DNA from 2 places in the Synechococcus sp. MVIR-18-1 genome. Region 2 is predicted to be linked to the other one. Evidence: predicted binding sites of a transcription regulator. Region 2 holds the regulator's gene; the other holds the start of a gene.
The links. Region 2 encodes NtcA, which controls nitrogen genes in cyanobacteria. Its sites were predicted from a motif close to GTANCNNNNGNTAC; they were not measured.
Positions count from the first base shown of each region.

Region 1: urtA (urea ABC transporter substrate-binding protein) is a predicted target of NtcA. The motif match lies at 4,630-4,643, and genes of this name have one in related genera.

Region 1 is NZ_CP047942.1:2,390,710-2,398,401, reverse strand. Features, by position in the region: gene ureC (urease subunit alpha) at 1-1,152, opposite strand, end outside; gene SynMVIR181_RS12895 (urease subunit beta) at 1,156-1,476, opposite strand; gene SynMVIR181_RS12890 (urease subunit gamma) at 1,488-1,790, opposite strand; gene SynMVIR181_RS12885 (urease accessory protein UreD) at 1,854-2,744, opposite strand; gene ureE (urease accessory protein UreE) at 2,854-3,321, shown strand; gene SynMVIR181_RS12875 (urease accessory protein UreF) at 3,318-3,998, shown strand; gene ureG (urease accessory protein UreG) at 3,998-4,600, shown strand; gene urtA (urea ABC transporter substrate-binding protein) at 4,718-6,013, shown strand; gene SynMVIR181_RS12860 (branched-chain amino acid ABC transporter permease) at 6,105-7,259, shown strand; gene urtC (urea ABC transporter permease subunit UrtC) at 7,264-7,692, shown strand, end outside.
Region 2 is NZ_CP047942.1:330,483-338,174, forward strand. Features, by position in the region: gene psbH (photosystem II reaction center phosphoprotein PsbH) at 41-247, shown strand; gene SynMVIR181_RS01670 (TatA/E family twin arginine-targeting protein translocase) at 257-535, shown strand; gene pth (aminoacyl-tRNA hydrolase) at 540-1,163, shown strand; gene SynMVIR181_RS01680 (DUF3146 family protein) at 1,163-1,420, shown strand; gene SynMVIR181_RS01685 (resolvase) at 1,398-1,850, opposite strand; gene SynMVIR181_RS01690 (DUF3084 domain-containing protein) at 1,847-2,977, opposite strand; gene ntcA (global nitrogen regulator NtcA) at 3,029-3,763, opposite strand; gene rph (ribonuclease PH) at 3,841-4,566, opposite strand; gene SynMVIR181_RS01705 (cob(I)yrinic acid a,c-diamide adenosyltransferase) at 4,701-5,309, shown strand; gene dcd (dCTP deaminase) at 5,309-5,902, shown strand; gene thyX (FAD-dependent thymidylate synthase) at 5,949-6,674, opposite strand; gene SynMVIR181_RS01720 (thioredoxin domain-containing protein) at 6,709-7,254, opposite strand; gene SynMVIR181_RS01725 (hypothetical protein) at 7,397-7,692, shown strand, end outside.

The DNA of each region.
Region 1 (7,692 bases), 390 kb from region 2:
CTTCATCTTGTGAGCTGTTTGGAAGGTGCGTGTGATCACTTCTCCCACCCGTCCCATCGCTTGGGAGTCGCTGGCGATGATCGAGAAGGCGCCGAGGTCGTGAAGGATGTCTTCAGCAGCAATCGTTTCGCGGCGGATGCGTGATTCCGCAAAGGCCACATCTTCAGGGATTTTTGGATCAAGGTGATGGCACACCATCAACATGTCGAGGTGTTCTTCGAGGGTGTTGCGTGTGTAGGGGCGTGTGGGGTTGGTGCTGCTGGGAAGCACGTTGGCTTCGCCGCAAATTTTGATGATGTCTGGTGCATGGCCGCCGCCCGCCCCCTCTGTATGAAAGGTATGGATCGTGCGGCCTTTGATTGCGGCGATGGTGTCTTCCACGAAGCCGGCTTCGTTGAGCGTGTCGGTGTGGATGCAAACCTGCACATCCATTTGATCGGCCACCGATAGGCAGGCATCGATGGCGGCCGGCGTGGTGCCCCAATCCTCATGCAACTTGAGCCCGCATGCTCCTGCTCGTACTTGTTCCTCCAGAGCTTCTGGTGTGCTGGCGTTTCCTTTCCCGAAAAAGCCCAGGTTGACGGGAAGCCCTTCTGCTGCCTGCAGCATTCGGCTGATGTGAAACGCACCTGGGGTGCAGGTGGTGGCATTGGTTCCAGTGGCCGGTCCCGTCCCACCGCCCATGAGTGTGGTCACTCCGCTGGCCAGGGCCGTTTCGATTTGTTGGGGGCAGATGAAATGGATGTGCGTGTCAATCCCACCTGCTGTGAGGATGTGCCCTTCGCCAGCAATCGCTTCGGTGCCGGGCCCAATCACGATGGTGACGCCTTCTTGGATGTCGGGGTTGCCGGCCTTGCCGATGCCAACGATGCGGCCATCTTTTAGCCCGATATCGGCCTTGACAATGCCCCACCAATCAAGGATGAGGGCATTGGTAATCACGGTGTCAACGGCTCCTCCAGCCCGCGAGGTTTGGGATTGGCCCATCCCATCGCGAATCACCTTTCCGCCGCCGAATTTCACCTCATCGCCGTAGGTGGTGAAGTCCTTCTCCACTTCAAGGATGAGTTCGGTGTCCGCTAAACGAATGCGGTCGCCAGTGGTGGGCCCATAGGTTTCGGCGTAGGCCTGGCGGGAGATGCGGTAGGGCATGAATCAGGCGTCGAGGGGTCCGTTGATGTGTCCGTTGAAGCCGACCACGCGGCGTGCTCCAGAAAACGGGATCAAATTCACGTCGCGGTTGTCACCGGGTTCGAAGCGAATGGCCGTACCGGCTGGAATGTCGAGCCTTTGGCCGCGTGCAGCGTCACGGTCAAAGATCAGGGCCGCATTGGCTTCTTGGAAATGGAAGTGGGATCCCACCTGTACGGGACGGTCGCCGCTGTTGGCAACGCTGAGGGTTGTGACCTCCCTATTGGCATTGAGTTCAAGTTCGCCGGGTTCCGGGATCAATTCACCGGGGATCAGGGGTGCCATCAGAGAAAGTCTTAGCGAATGGGGTCATGCAGGGTTACGAGCTTGGTTCCATCGGGAAACACAGCCTCGATTTGGACTTCATCGACTAACTCCGGAATGCCCTCCATCACCTGGTCGCGGCTTAACCATGTGCTTCCTTCCTGCATGAGGTCGGCCACATTCTTCCCATCGCGTGCGCCTTCAATAACCAAGAAACTGAGCCATGCCACAGCTTCCGGGTGGTTGAGCTTGAGGCCGCGCTGGAGTCGACGTTCTGCCAAGAGTGCAGCCGTGACGATCAGTAGCTTGTCTTTTTCCTGGGGGCTGAGGTGCATGGTGACCTTGCACTCCGTTTAGTTTCTATCTCCCGGGGCCAGCGGAATGTTCAATTTGAACGCTTAGGCCTTCAATGGATCTTCCTGTAAAGGCCAGACCCTGGGAATCTTCGGCGCAGCCAGGGCTCTTGCCTGACGGGTGCGAGCCCAAATCCTGCTGAACCAGAAACGGGCATCACGGCTCGAGAAGCCGCTGTAACGGGCGATCAGTCCCTGGGGGAGTACGCCGCATTGCATGGTTCCTTTGAGTTCGTTTCGATCCTGCCGAATGTCATCGAGGAGGGTGTTGAGCTTGTCTGTTGGGAGAGGGAAGGGTGCCGCCCAAACCAAGGTGCCGAAGACCGGTTGTTGATTGAGTCCATGCACTCCCTTCAGCGCTGCGTCGCTGATTTCGAGCCGATCAACAAGCTCCCAGCGCCTTCCTTCAGCCGTTTGGCGTTGAATTTGGAGGCTAGATCTCCAGCATCCGCGGCCCAATGTTTCATTTGCGGCAGTGCGCCCGAGACGCACAATTTCTGCGCTGAGAAACGATCCATCCATGGGCAAGGTGACGCTGAGGTTTTGTTCAAACAGAGCGTCGGCGTAAAGCACAAGCTCTTGGGGAAGCCACTCCAGATCGGTCTCGGTATCAAGCTCTGCCAAGACCTGTTGGCGGGCCCAAGCCCCCTGGGGATGGAGCTGGCTGCGACCCACTGATCCATATACCTTTTGCGCGGCCACGCTGGTGAGCAGGCAGCGACTGCCTGGTCTTAAGCCGAGGTTGACGCTCAATTGGTCTCCTCCCACAAGACCGCCAGCGGTGTGAAGCAGAGGAAGCTCGCAACGCCCGTTTTCTCCTCGTTCGGCGAGCATCAATTTCAGGGGGGCGGTGCAGCCCCCTTGATGCTGACTGCCGCTGCTGCCTGCAAAAAACTGCAGGTTGCAGGTGCCGTGCCATGGATCAAGTCGATGCATGGATGCACGCTCGACGCCAACTCTTCTTGGCTCTGTAGCAAGCACTACCAAACGAAGGCGTGCTGGTTGGGCAGTCTTTGTTGCGTGATCTCTTTGGCTGTCTGCACCCTTGGATGTTGGTTTGATCGTGTTGGACCATCGTCTCTTGCCTGAGGAGTCATTGCCTGACGCCACCCTCGCGGTGATGGAGTTGCCGCTGAGTGCGAATCAACGCACGGTGCTGCGTGGCCGTCGTCGCACAGCCTGTGGCCGAGACGTGTTGTTGCAGCTGCCACGCGAGCGGGCCTTGGCGCCGGGTGATCGCCTCACTAATTCCCTTCGGCAGGTGCATGTGTTGGTGACCGCTGCTCCTGAGGAGTTATTGCTAGTGGAGGCAGCAACGCCGCTGGCATTGCTTGAGGCCGCTTATCACCTTGGCAATCGCCATGTGGCTCTTGAGCTGCATGAGCATGAGCTGTTGTTGCTCAACGACTCCGTCCTCGCCGCCATGCTCAATGGCCGTGGATTGAAGCTGACACGGTGTTGTGGTCCATTCAGGCCCGAAGGCGGTGCTTACCTCGCCCACCAGCACGCATGACCTCGCTTGCATTGCTGCAATTGGTGAGTCCTGCCTTGCCCGTTGGTGCGTTTAGTTATTCCGAGGGGCTTGAGGTTTTGATCCAAAATGGCGATCTGAACGATGCATTCGATCTTCAGAACTGGATTGAAGCGGAACTTCAGAGAGGTGCACTGAGGTTGGAAGCTGCGGCGTTACAACCATTGCGTGCTTTGTTTCAAGTCTGGGAGGGCGAAGGGTTAGGGATGCCCAGCGACTTGATCTCTCTGGATGGCTGGTTGCTGGCTTTGAGGGAGTCGGCTGAGGTGCGTGCCCAGCAAGTGCAGATGGGCGGTTCTTTGCTGGCGTTGATGGCTGATCTTGGACATCCATTGCCTCAGGCATTGCCTCAGCCGGTGGTCTTGGCTTGGCCAGCGGCCTGGGCTTGGGCTGCCTTGTCGTTGAAGATCTCTGAACAGGAGATGGTGGAGGGTTATCTCTATGGCTGGGTTGCGAATCAGCTAAGTGCGGCTGTCCGCTTGGTGCCGCTTGGTCCCACCACGGCTCAACGGATCCAACAGCAACTGTTGCCGATGATTCGTGATCAGGCGAGTGTTTTGAAGGATCAAGATCCGCGCAGCCTTTGGTCGGGTGGTGCTGGTGCAGGGCTCGCCCAGTTGGCTCATGCTGAGTTGTATTCACGTTTGTTCCGAAGCTGATGAGCAGCAAACTCAGGCTTGGCGTCGCCGGTCCGGTGGGCTCAGGTAAAACAGCGCTCGTGGAAGCGCTCTGCAGGAGATTGCGTGATCGCCTGCAGTTAGCTGTTGTAACCAATGACATCTATACGCAAGAGGATGCCCAATTCCTCACGCGCTCTGGTGCATTAGAGCCGGAGCGTATCCGTGGTGTTGAAACCGGGGGATGCCCCCATACGGCGATACGAGAAGACTGCTCCATCAACCGAGCTGCTGTAAGTGAATTGGAGCAGCAATTTCCCGGTCTTGATCTGGTGATGGTTGAAAGCGGCGGTGACAATCTTGCGGCCAGTTTTAGTCCCGAATTAGTGGACCTTTGTATTTACGTGATTGATGTAGCGGCTGGGGACAAGATTCCTCGTAAGGGCGGACCTGGAATTACACGGTCCGATTTATTGGTGATTAACAAGATTGATCTGGCTCCCCTCGTTGGTGCCGATTTGGGTGTGATGGAACAGGACACACTGAGGATGCGCGGGGATCGGCCCTGGTGTTTTACCAACCTTCGGACGGGAGAAGGACTCGATCGCGTGGAAGCCTTTGTGTTGCAACAGATACAAGAATGAAGCGTATTTAGGCGCTTAAGAGCCAAATTGTTTTTATTGATACAGGAACTTGCGGCTCTTGATCTGTACCTTTCATGCTCCGACGTTTAAGCGTCGATTCACTTGTTTTTGGTACTCATGAGTTCATCATTGTCCAAGCGTCTCTTCGTCGGCATGGCCGCAGCGTCGCTGGGTCTGGCCGTCACCGCTTGTGGTGGTGGCGATGAGAAAGCCTCCAGCGTGGAATTTGACGACAGCGTCACTGTCGGCATCCTTCATTCCCTAACGGGGACGATGGCGATTTCTGAGTCCACCTTGGTGGATACAGAAAAGATGGCCATTGATGAAATCAATGCTGCCGGTGGTGTTGAGGTAGACGGCAAGAAGTACAAAATTGATTACATCGTTGAAGACGGTGCCTCCGATTGGCCCACGTTTGCTGAGAAGTCCAAAAAACTCATCGATCAGGACAAAGTTCCTGTTGTGTTTGGCGGCTGGACCTCTGCTAGCCGTAAGGCAATGCTTCCGGTGTACGAATCGAAGGATGCTTTTCTGTATTACCCAATTCAGTACGAAGGCCAAGAATGTTCGAAGAATATTTTTTACACCGGCGCGACTCCTAACCAGCAGTCGGAGCCAGCGACCAGCTTCATGTTCGAGAAGTCACCAGCTGCCGGAAAGCCTTTCTATCTAGTGGGCTCTGACTATGTCTTCCCTCGTACTTCAAACACCATCACCAAGGAGCAGGTGAAGTCTCTGGGTGGAGAAGTGGTTGGCGAAGACTATTTGCCTCTAGGTAATACTGAGGTTGCTCCAATTATTGCCAAGATTAAAAAAGCCTTGCCTGATGGTGGTGTAATTATTAACACCCTGAATGGTGACCAAAATGTTGCTTTCTTTAAGCAGATTCAGGATGCTGGCATCACTCCTGAAAAGGGTTACTACGTGATGAGCTATTCCATTGCTGAAGAAGAAATCAGCACAATTGGACCTGAGTTCCTTGAGGGCCATTACGGCGCTTGGAACTACATGATGTCCATTGATACCCCGGCTTCGAAGAAGTTTGCTGCTGACTTCAAAGCTAAGTATGGCGCTGACCGCGTTGTTGCCGACCCTCAAGAGTCTGCATACAACATGGTTTACCTCTGGAAGCAGGCTGTTGAGAAAGCCGGTACTTTCGATGACGACAAAGTACGTGAAGCCCTGATCGGTATTAAGTTTGATGCTCCTCAAGGACCCATCGAGGTTCGTCCTAACCATCACATCTCTCAAATCGTTCGGATCGGAGAGATCACTGCAGATGGTCAGTTTGAAATCGTAGAAGAGTCGGACAGCCCAATTGATCCTCAGACCTGGAACCAGTTTGAGCCCACATCGAAGGGCTTCGCTTGCGATTGGTCTGATCCCAGCAAGGGAGAGAAGTACAAGCTCTGATCATTGATAGCTCCATCTATTGATGGATTGCTACAGGAGGAGTCCCTTGGGGGCTCCTCTTTTTATTTGTTTCGCTTACTAGACCCTCCCCGTGCAACTGCTTTTCGAAAGTCTGTTCAACGGTGTGGCCATCGGCTCTGTGTTGCTGATGGCCGCCCTTGGACTGGCAATTGTGTTTGGCTTGATGGGTGTGATTAATCTCGCTCATGGCGAATTAATCATGCTTGGTGCCTACACCACCTACGTGGTGCAGCTCATTTTCAAACTTCCCCTACTTGCACCTATTTACAACGCCTACGTATTGGTTGCGATTCCATGCGCCTTCGTTGTAAGCGGTGTTGTTGGCATTTTGCTTGAACGCACAGTGATACGACGTCTCTATGGGAGTCCACTGGAGACGTTGCTTGCTACGTGGGGTGTCAGTTTGATTCTCCAGCAGTTTGTGCGCAGCGTTCCGCTTGCTTATGCGGCAGGAATGGTTCTGTTTCTCGTGCTCGGATTCAGCGTTCCGTTGTTTCTTCCGAAGCACTTATTGGAGGGACGTCAATCCCGGTTTGTGCGATTAGGTGGTTGGGCTGTTTCCGCTTTCATTGGAGTGTTATTTGCGGGTGGATTGGCCTCGCAAATTAGCCGGATTGCTAAGGCGACATCTCGCAATGTGGATGTCACCGCTCCGAAGTGGATGCGCGGTGGTCTCGAGTGGATGGATCTCACATTTCCGGTGCCACGTCTTGTGATCATCGTGATGACGTTGATCGCTGTCGTTGGGGTGATCTGGTTCCTTAACCGCAGTGTTTGGGGTATTCGGATTCGGGCAGTCACTCAGAATCGTTCGATGAGCGACTGCCTCGGCATTCCGACTGACACGGTTGACGTCCTCACCTTTGGGATCGGTTCTGGTTTGGCTGGCGTGGCTGGAGTTGCAGTGTCGTTGTTGGGTTCGGTAGGTCCCAACGTTGGAACGTCTTACATCGTGGGCTGTTTCATGGTTGTGGTGCTCGGTGGTGTTGGCAATCTTTTCGGCACCGTCTTGGCTTCATTTGCGATCGGCTTGTTAACTGATCTGATTGGAGCGGGAAGGCTGCTTACGATTTGGCCCGATATGCCTGGGCCACTGGCTGGTGGCGTTGAATTTTTTGCGACCACGAGCATGGCTCAGGTGATGGTGTTTGCCCTCATTGTGGTGTTCCTTCAGTTCCGTCCTTCAGGCCTGTTCCCGCAAAAAGGCCGCATGGTTGAGGCTTGAACTGATGTTTCGTTCGTTTCAACAGCGTCCATGGCTCTCGGTGGCTGTTTGGGTGTTGATCATCGCGGTAATCGTTGCTGCTCCATCGGTTCTTCCTGTTTTCCGTCTGAACCTGTTGGGTCGGTTTCTATCGCTAGCGATTGTGGCGCTTGGGATTGATTTGATTTGGGGCTTTACAGGTCTTCTGAGTCTTGGTCAGGGAATTTTCTTTGCTCTTGGAGGTTATGCCGCTGCGATGTATCTCCAACTGAGGAGTTCTATTGATATGCCCAATTCTATTCCTGAATTCTTCAGTTTGTATGGAGTTGATCGGTTGCCATTGTTTTGGGAGCCTTTTCGTTCGCCTCTCTTTACGCTCATTGCAATTTGGCTAGTCCCTGCTTTGCTTGCAGCTGTATTGGGGAACTTGGTGTTTCGTAATCGGATTAAGGGG
Region 2 (7,692 bases):
AGTATCGAGACTTAATTCCACCCGAGACTTCAGCGCTGCCATGGCTCAACGCACCCGTCTGGGCGATTTGCTCCGCCCCCTGAATTCGGAATACGGCAAGGTTGTTCCTGGCTGGGGAACAACACCAGTGATGGGCATTTTCATGGCCCTGTTCCTTGTGTTTCTGTTGATCATTCTTCAGCTGTACAACAAGTCACTGATCCTTGAAGGCATCAATGTCAACTGGAATGGCTTGGGTCTGGGCTGACATCAGGTCATGAATGTTTTCGGCATTGGTCTGCCAGAGATGGCCGTCATCGCGGCGGTCGCTCTCTTGGTGTTTGGGCCTAAAAGGCTTCCTGAGTTCGGCCGTACCCTCGGGAAAACACTCAAAGGGTTTCAGTCGGCCTCAAAGGAGTTCGAACGTGAAATCAATAAGGCCATGGCTGACCCCGAACCCGAAGGGGATCAGGCCAAGGCTCTAGAAGCACCAGCTGAGACTGTTGTAACTCCAGTGGTTTCTCCAAAATCAGAGCCAACATCCCCCTCCGATTGAGTCGATGAATCGCGGTGATCTCCGCTTAGTGGTGGGGTTGGGGAACCCGGGCAATCGCTATGCCAACACACGACATAACGTTGGCTTTATGGCCTTAGAACGCCTGGCTTCTCGGGAGGGCGGAGGCTTTCGTTCTATGCCCAAGCTCCAAGGTCAGCTTGCTGATCTGGGTGTGGGGGACAAGAGATTGCGGTTGTTGATGCCCCAAACGTTCATGAACGACAGCGGGCGCTCGATTCGGGCAGCATTGGATTGGTTTGGGTTTGAGCTGCATCAGCTCTTGGTCCTCGTTGATGACATGGATCTGCCGCTTGGCCGTTTGCGTTTGCGGGCCCGTGGCTCTGCTGGTGGCCATAACGGTCTTAAAAGCACCATTCAGCATCTCGGTACGCAGGATTTCGCGCGCCTGCGGATTGGAATCGGTGCACCCGGACAAAATCCCAGTGAGCGCAAGGCACGAACGGTGTCGCACGTGCTCGGAAGTTTCAGTCGTGACGAAGAGCCCCTGCTCGACAAGGTTCTGTTGGAGGTCGTGGATGGTTTGGAAAGGATTCAGCGGCAGGGTCTCGATCTTGCAGGGAATCACATCAATGGGCTTCAGCTGGCTCCCACCAACACCGAGGCGTGATGGCAGCGCTACCCGTTACCACCGCCCATCTGCGGGTTCAACGCCAGAGTTTTGCGGATCAATGTTTGGAAGGAGACGTCCAGGCTGGAGGCTTCAATTGGCAGTTCAGCTGGTTTTTTGACCGTGGCGAACTGAGTGTGGAGCCCTCCCTGGGGCGAGCCTTGATTCAAGACGCGCTTCTTCGTTTTCTTGTGAAATCTGACTATGACCTTGAGCCGGGAGGGGATTACACCTTCACCGTGAGGGCGCGTTTTTGAGGGGATCGGGACCTGGCCATTGCAAAGACCGACCTAAATAATGTTCGAGGATGACGAGCGCGGCGATGGCGTCGAGATCGCCAGATGGGATGCGCAGGCCTAAAGGAAGCAAGCGTTTCCAGCCCCGTGCAGGCCACAACTGCCAGTAACGCGCCCTGGCTCGCAAGGTAGTCCCGGTTTCGTCCACGACGCGGACCTTCAGGCTTGCGGGAAGTTGGTGTTGCCAGATCGTGCTGCTGGTGCCGTCACCGATGACCAGCTCAGCAATCTGATCGTCCTCCCCCTGAGCATCCACCATCCAGGATCGAAGCTGATCAAGCACCTCAGCGCTGGGTATCACCATGCCTTGAAGCACGGTGTTCGTGGCGATGTCTGCTAACAGCAGCCCACATTTACTTCGGCCGGGATCTAGCGCTATGACGCGTGTCATTGGCTAAGGCGCAACTGGATGGCGATCGGATCTGCCGTTTCGCTGCGTCGTAAAGCGACTGCTTCGAGCGCTGCGAGTCCTCCGTTGCGATCGATCAGTTCTTGGCCAAGCGCATTGATTTCATTGCCATCAAACTGCAACCCCTTGCTGAGCGAACCGCGTCGTTGCACCTCGGCCAATGTGGAGGCAAGGAGAAGATTTAGTCGGTTGCGAACGGCTTCAGGGTTGCGTTCATTGCTCGCCAGGGTGGTGCGGGCCAAGACCTCTCCCTCCCTTGTCACGGTGACATTGGGAAGCACTTCAGGGAAGGCGTACACAACGGTTTCTCCGAGCAGCACATTGGCGGCTGAACGGATATTCACAACCCAGGTGCCAGGTTTGCGAATCGTTTGCTCCAAGCGCTGGATGTCAGGCCGCGGAACCAGCAAAATTTGCCTTTCCGCTGGTTGGCCAGGGAGCACTTGTTGATAGGCCTGAAGATTGGCGTCACGCAATAACTGATCGATGACCGTTTTTGCTTGATCGGGACGTTCGAGCTTCAGGGTCACGGTGGCAAGTGGCTGACCGCTGCTAATGGCGACGTTTCCGCGCCGCAGCGCCAAGAGCGTGTCCTCTAGTTGATTGAGTTCTTTCTCTCCACTGCGAATTTGCGTGCGCACGGCCGAGAGTTCCTGCTCGGTGCGTTGGATCTCCACATCTTTCGCATTCACGTCTTGGCTCAATCGTTGCCGCTCGGCTTCCAAGGATCGGGTTTGTTCCTGGAGGGGCTTCAGGGTGCGACGCAGTTCTGCCGCTCGTTGTTGTGCCGTTGTGAGCTCCTTGCCGGCTTGCCTCTGAGCGCTTTTGCTTGTCTTGAGGTCGGCGCGACTGCTCCGCAATTTGGCTTCGAGAGCATTGAGTTCAAACAGGCCCACCCTGAGCTGCCGACTCACTAACAGCAAGAGTCCAAGTGAAAGCGCACTAATCAGGCTGCCCGTTAAAACCGTGATCACCACGGCCGTGCGCTTGGGACGCAGTCCAAGCAAGCTCAGCCGAGCTTTCCCCACACGAGAACCAAGGCGGTCTCCCAGGGTTGAGAGCACGCCTCCAAGGACTAGCAGAGCAAGAAGTAGGAACCAGCCGGTCACGGTGAACGAAGGATCAGAGTTCGGACGGGAGTTCCATCTTCACCTGCATGGTCAGCTGAACCGTTTAGCGAGAGCGATTGGATCGAGAACAGTGATCTTTTTGCGATCGATATCCACCAGGCTCGATGACTTGAGATCACCCAGGAGACGCGTGATGGTAACGCGCGTGGAACCGATGGCTTCGGCGATGGCTTGGTGTGAGAGGCGTAGGTCAATGGTGATGCCCCGTTGACCAGGAACTCCAAAATCTCGACAGAGCACCAACAGAAAACTCACCAGCCGAGATGACATGTCTCGATGGGTGAGGGTTTCGATCATCGTTTCGGTCTGGAGAATCCTGCTGGATAGACCCTGCAGTAACAGCAAGCCCACACTGGTGTCAGCTTCGATGGCCTGCCTCACAGATGTGGCTGGAGCCGTGACCATTTCCACTCTTGTGAAAGCGATCGAGTGATAAAAACGATCGGAGCGGTGACCTGTCAGTAACGACAGAACGCCAAACAAACTGTTTTCTCGTAAGAGGGCAACCGTGATTTCTTCGCCAGATTCATAAACCCTGGAGAGGCGGACGGCTCCGCGACGAATCAGGTACACCTTTTCTGCAGGGTCACCGGGGAAAAAGATGGTTTTCCCACGTTCCACCATTTCCGAGTTGGCACCATCGAGTCCCCGAATGACATCTTGAAGCGTGCGGCTGGAAGGAACCGCGGGACTTCCGAAGCTCGAGCCCGCCGGGCGCATTGTTGGTGGTGCGTAGCGGCTGAAGCCGCGGCTGACCTCAGCCATGGTCCCTACTCGTATGTCGGGATGCTATGGATCAGCCCCTCCTGTTCATGTAGCAAGGAACACGAAACTCGGCATTTTCACCTACTGGAGAGAGCTAAATTCTGATCGTGCATGATCTGCTTGAGGCCAGGCTCGGCGAGGTCTAGTAGGTCATTGAGCTGCTGACGGCTAAAAGGAGCTCCTTCGGCAGTGCCCTGCAGTTCCAGCAAATGCCCTGCTCCGTTCATCACAACGTTGAGATCCACATCGGCTTGGCTGTCTTCGCTGTAGTCGAGATCGAGAAGGGGGCGTTTGTGAATCACCCCAACGGAGACGGCGGCCACTTGGGATTGGACGGGGTTGGTGTTGAGAATTCCTTGTTGAACCAGTCGCTCACAGGCGCGTTGAAGCGCGACCCAAGATCCGCTGATCGCAGCGGTGCGGGTGCCTGCATCCGCCTGAATCACATCGCAATCGATTCTCAACGTGTTCTCGCCGAGAGCTTCCATGTTGATCGCTGCGCGCAGGCTGCGGCCAATCAGGCGCTGAATCTCCTGGGTGCGTCCGCTCAATTTGAGCAGTTCTCTGTTTTGTCGCTCTGGAGTGGATCCAGGCAGAAGTCGGTATTCGGCGCTGAGCCACCCCTGGCCTTGATCTTTGCGCCAGCGAGGCACACCTTCTTGATGGCAAACGCTGCAAAGAACAGCGGTGCGTCCGCTGTGGATGATCACTGAACTCAGGGCAAATCCCATGGGATCCCAGCTGATCGAAAAGGGGCGAAGCTCGCCCGGCTGACGTCCGTCATTGCGAGAGGTGTCGGTCATGAGCCCAGGGTGTGGAGGTTCTTTGAGCCTGCCAGTTGGCTCGGCACACCATGGATGGTGTCAAAGCACTTGTGTCTTGCACTTTCACCGCTAGATTCATCCACATCCGGATTTGCCGGACATCGGCGAATGTGATGACCGTCAGCCTCAGCCCTACCCATCATTCTCGTGAGTCGCGGACTGTTGACCACAGGACTCTTGAGCAAGCAGGGCTTCGAAGACTTCCCTCTGTAGAGGTTCGTCCACCCCTGCATTTGGTGGCTCCAGAAGGTCAGCTTCAGGTGCATACCGCCTCATTTCGGGGGAGTTTTTCTGGTGTGCTGAGCCAGGCGCTGCGGACGGCAGGCCTGGGTAGCAATGTTTTGATCGCTCAGTTCCTCAAGGGTGGAGTGGGCCAAGGTCCCCAGAGCAGCCTCACCCTGTGCGATCGGCTCCGATGGTTGCGGCCTTCCGTGACGGAATGCCTTTCAGATCCTGCTGCTAGCCGCGATGACGAGGTCAAAGAGGCTGTTCAGTCGGTCTGGGAGATCTGCAAAACCCATCTTCTAGAGGGCACGTTGGACCAACTCGTGCTGGATGAGATTGGCTTGGCGATCGAGCTTGGCTATTTGAGCCATGAGGATGTTTTGTCGGTGTTAGAGCAAAGGCCATCAGCCATGGATGTGATCGTGACCGGGCCTGCGATCCCTGCAGAGATGATGGAGATGGCTGATCAAGTCACGGAATTGCGTCGAGGTTTCTAATGCTTAAAAACGATCGCTGGATTACGGATCAGGCTGGGGCAGGCATGCTCGAGCCTTTTCAAAATGGCTTAGTGCGCCACTTGGATCCGGATCAACGCAAGAGTCCGGTTCTTAGTTTTGGCTGCTCGTCGTATGGCTACGACTTGAGGCTCTCGCCTAAGGAGTTTTTGATCTTTCGCCATGTCCCTGGCACGATCATGAATCCCAAGCGATTCAACCCTGACAACCTTGAATCCACGCCCATTCATCATGATGAGGATGGGGACTATTTCATCCTTCCAGCACATTCGTATGGCCTCGGTGTTGCCCTTGAAAAGATGCGGGTGCCGCCCAACATCACGGTTATTTGTCTTGGCAAGAGCACCTATGCCCGTTTAGGCATCATTGTGAATACCACTCCAGCAGAGGCTGGCTGGGAGGGACATCTCACCCTGGAATTTAGTAACAGTTCTGGAGCTGATTGTCGTATTTATGCCGATGAGGGGATCTGCCAGTTGTTGTTTTTTGAAGGTGATCCTTGTGAGACCACCTACAGCGACCGACAAGGTAAATATCAGCATCAGCCAGAGCGAGTGACGCTAGCCAAGGTCTGAACGTCAGCGCATGATTGCTTCCTGAAAAGTGCTTCCTAAGTATTCATTAGGGAGCGAGCCGGGCCTTATGCAGTCTTGTTTTTTCGTACCAGCCTGCAAATTCTGGAGTCCAAGCCTTGAGATGGGGCCACATCAGATCGCAGAGCTCGCGGATTTCTTGCTGAGCATCGAGCTTGGCGCGTAGATCCATGAAATGCAGGAAGGCTCTGAGCGTGAAGCTCACCACAAAATGTTGCCTGTAATCGAAGGGGAGAATGCCGCGGGCATGTTCTTCTGCAAAGCCGGCCTGAAGCAATTCCTGATACCGATCGGCGCTGATTTTGCAGTGGTTTAGATCTTTTTGGCGTTCAGCCTCGCTGTAGAGGTATTTCTTGCCCTTGCGGTCGCTGTACTCACCAACGGGACGCAGATAAAACACCTCTTCGAGATCGAGTTTTCCCTGTGCCGCCCGACAGATGCGCTCGCCTGTGTAGCGCATGGATTGCACATCAAAACTGACGCCCACCCGGTGCGTCCGTGCCTGTTGCATCACGGAATGCGGAAACCAGCCCACGTTCAACACAATCTGGGCATGCTCCATGGGTCCGTAATGTCCCCGTTCTCCGGCTAGGAGGCGTTTGACGCAGATTTCGCCTGCTTTGGTTTCATCTGGCCATTGCTCGCGGTCGGCCGCGACGAAGCCCTCGCTGTAGTCCTGGTGCATTCCCACATACACGCACTGTTGCGGATTCGGGGTTGCGGCGATCAGGTCAACTCGAAAACGAGAGTCCATTGGTGTCGTCTGCGCTGAACTGTTCATGCTTTGTCTAGCTGTGGCTGCGGGGCCCTGGGCTTGAAACTGTCTCGGCAGGGGGCACGCTGCTGGTGGAACCAACGCCCGCAAGCTGAGGTAAAGGCGCATTGTCAATCAATGCAACCGCTAGTGATTCCAACTCGTCAGCTGTTCTCGCTCCAAGCGAACGGCCGCGCATCACGCCGTCGGCTGAAAATAAATTGAGCTGTGGAATCCCTGTGACGTCGTATTGATCGGTCAAATCCAGCCAGCGTGGGTTGTCGATATTCACCAAAACAACGTCGAGTTGATCGGCGTGATTCTGTTCCGTTTGAAGCATCGCGGGTGCCATGGCTTGGCAGGCCTCACACCAATCGGCGTAAAACTCCAGCACGGTGGGCCGGGAGTTGGTGAGGGCCACCTCAGGATCCAGGGATTGTCTGGCCAGCTGATCGAGAGGCGCTTCCTGATTGAGACCATTGCGCAGCAAAAATAATCCAGCAGCAAGGACCAGTGCAGTGATCAGAAGCAACCCCTTTTGCAAGGGGGTCAGGGTGGCGGGGGCGGAACTGCCGGTCATCCCGGGAAGACTTGATTGGTTTCACTTTGGCAGGCTGATGCGTGTGTTGTTGCTAGCGTTTAAAAGCCAATTCTGTTGTTGGGATCTGCTGTCTCGCTGATGTCATCAGTGATTTCATCGGTCGACCGTTGGCTGCTTGCTGATGTCTTTTTTTCGTTTTTTGGTCCTACCGCTGCGGGCCCCCCTGCTGCTTTTGCTCTTTGCTGTTGCTGTTTTCCTTGGCCACCATTGGTCGATTGAGAGCGAGTACTTAATTGCTCTGCAGAACGTGTCGCCCCGCTTGTTCTGGACGGTAGAGATCGTTCAATCGCTGGTGATCGTGCTCTTCTGCACGATGCCTGATCTTTTGCTTCGCCAACTGTCGTTATTGATGGCCTCCAGTCGGGTGCTCAGCCTGATTTCGACCCTGCTGCTGGTGATCGTGGTGGGGCTTTATGT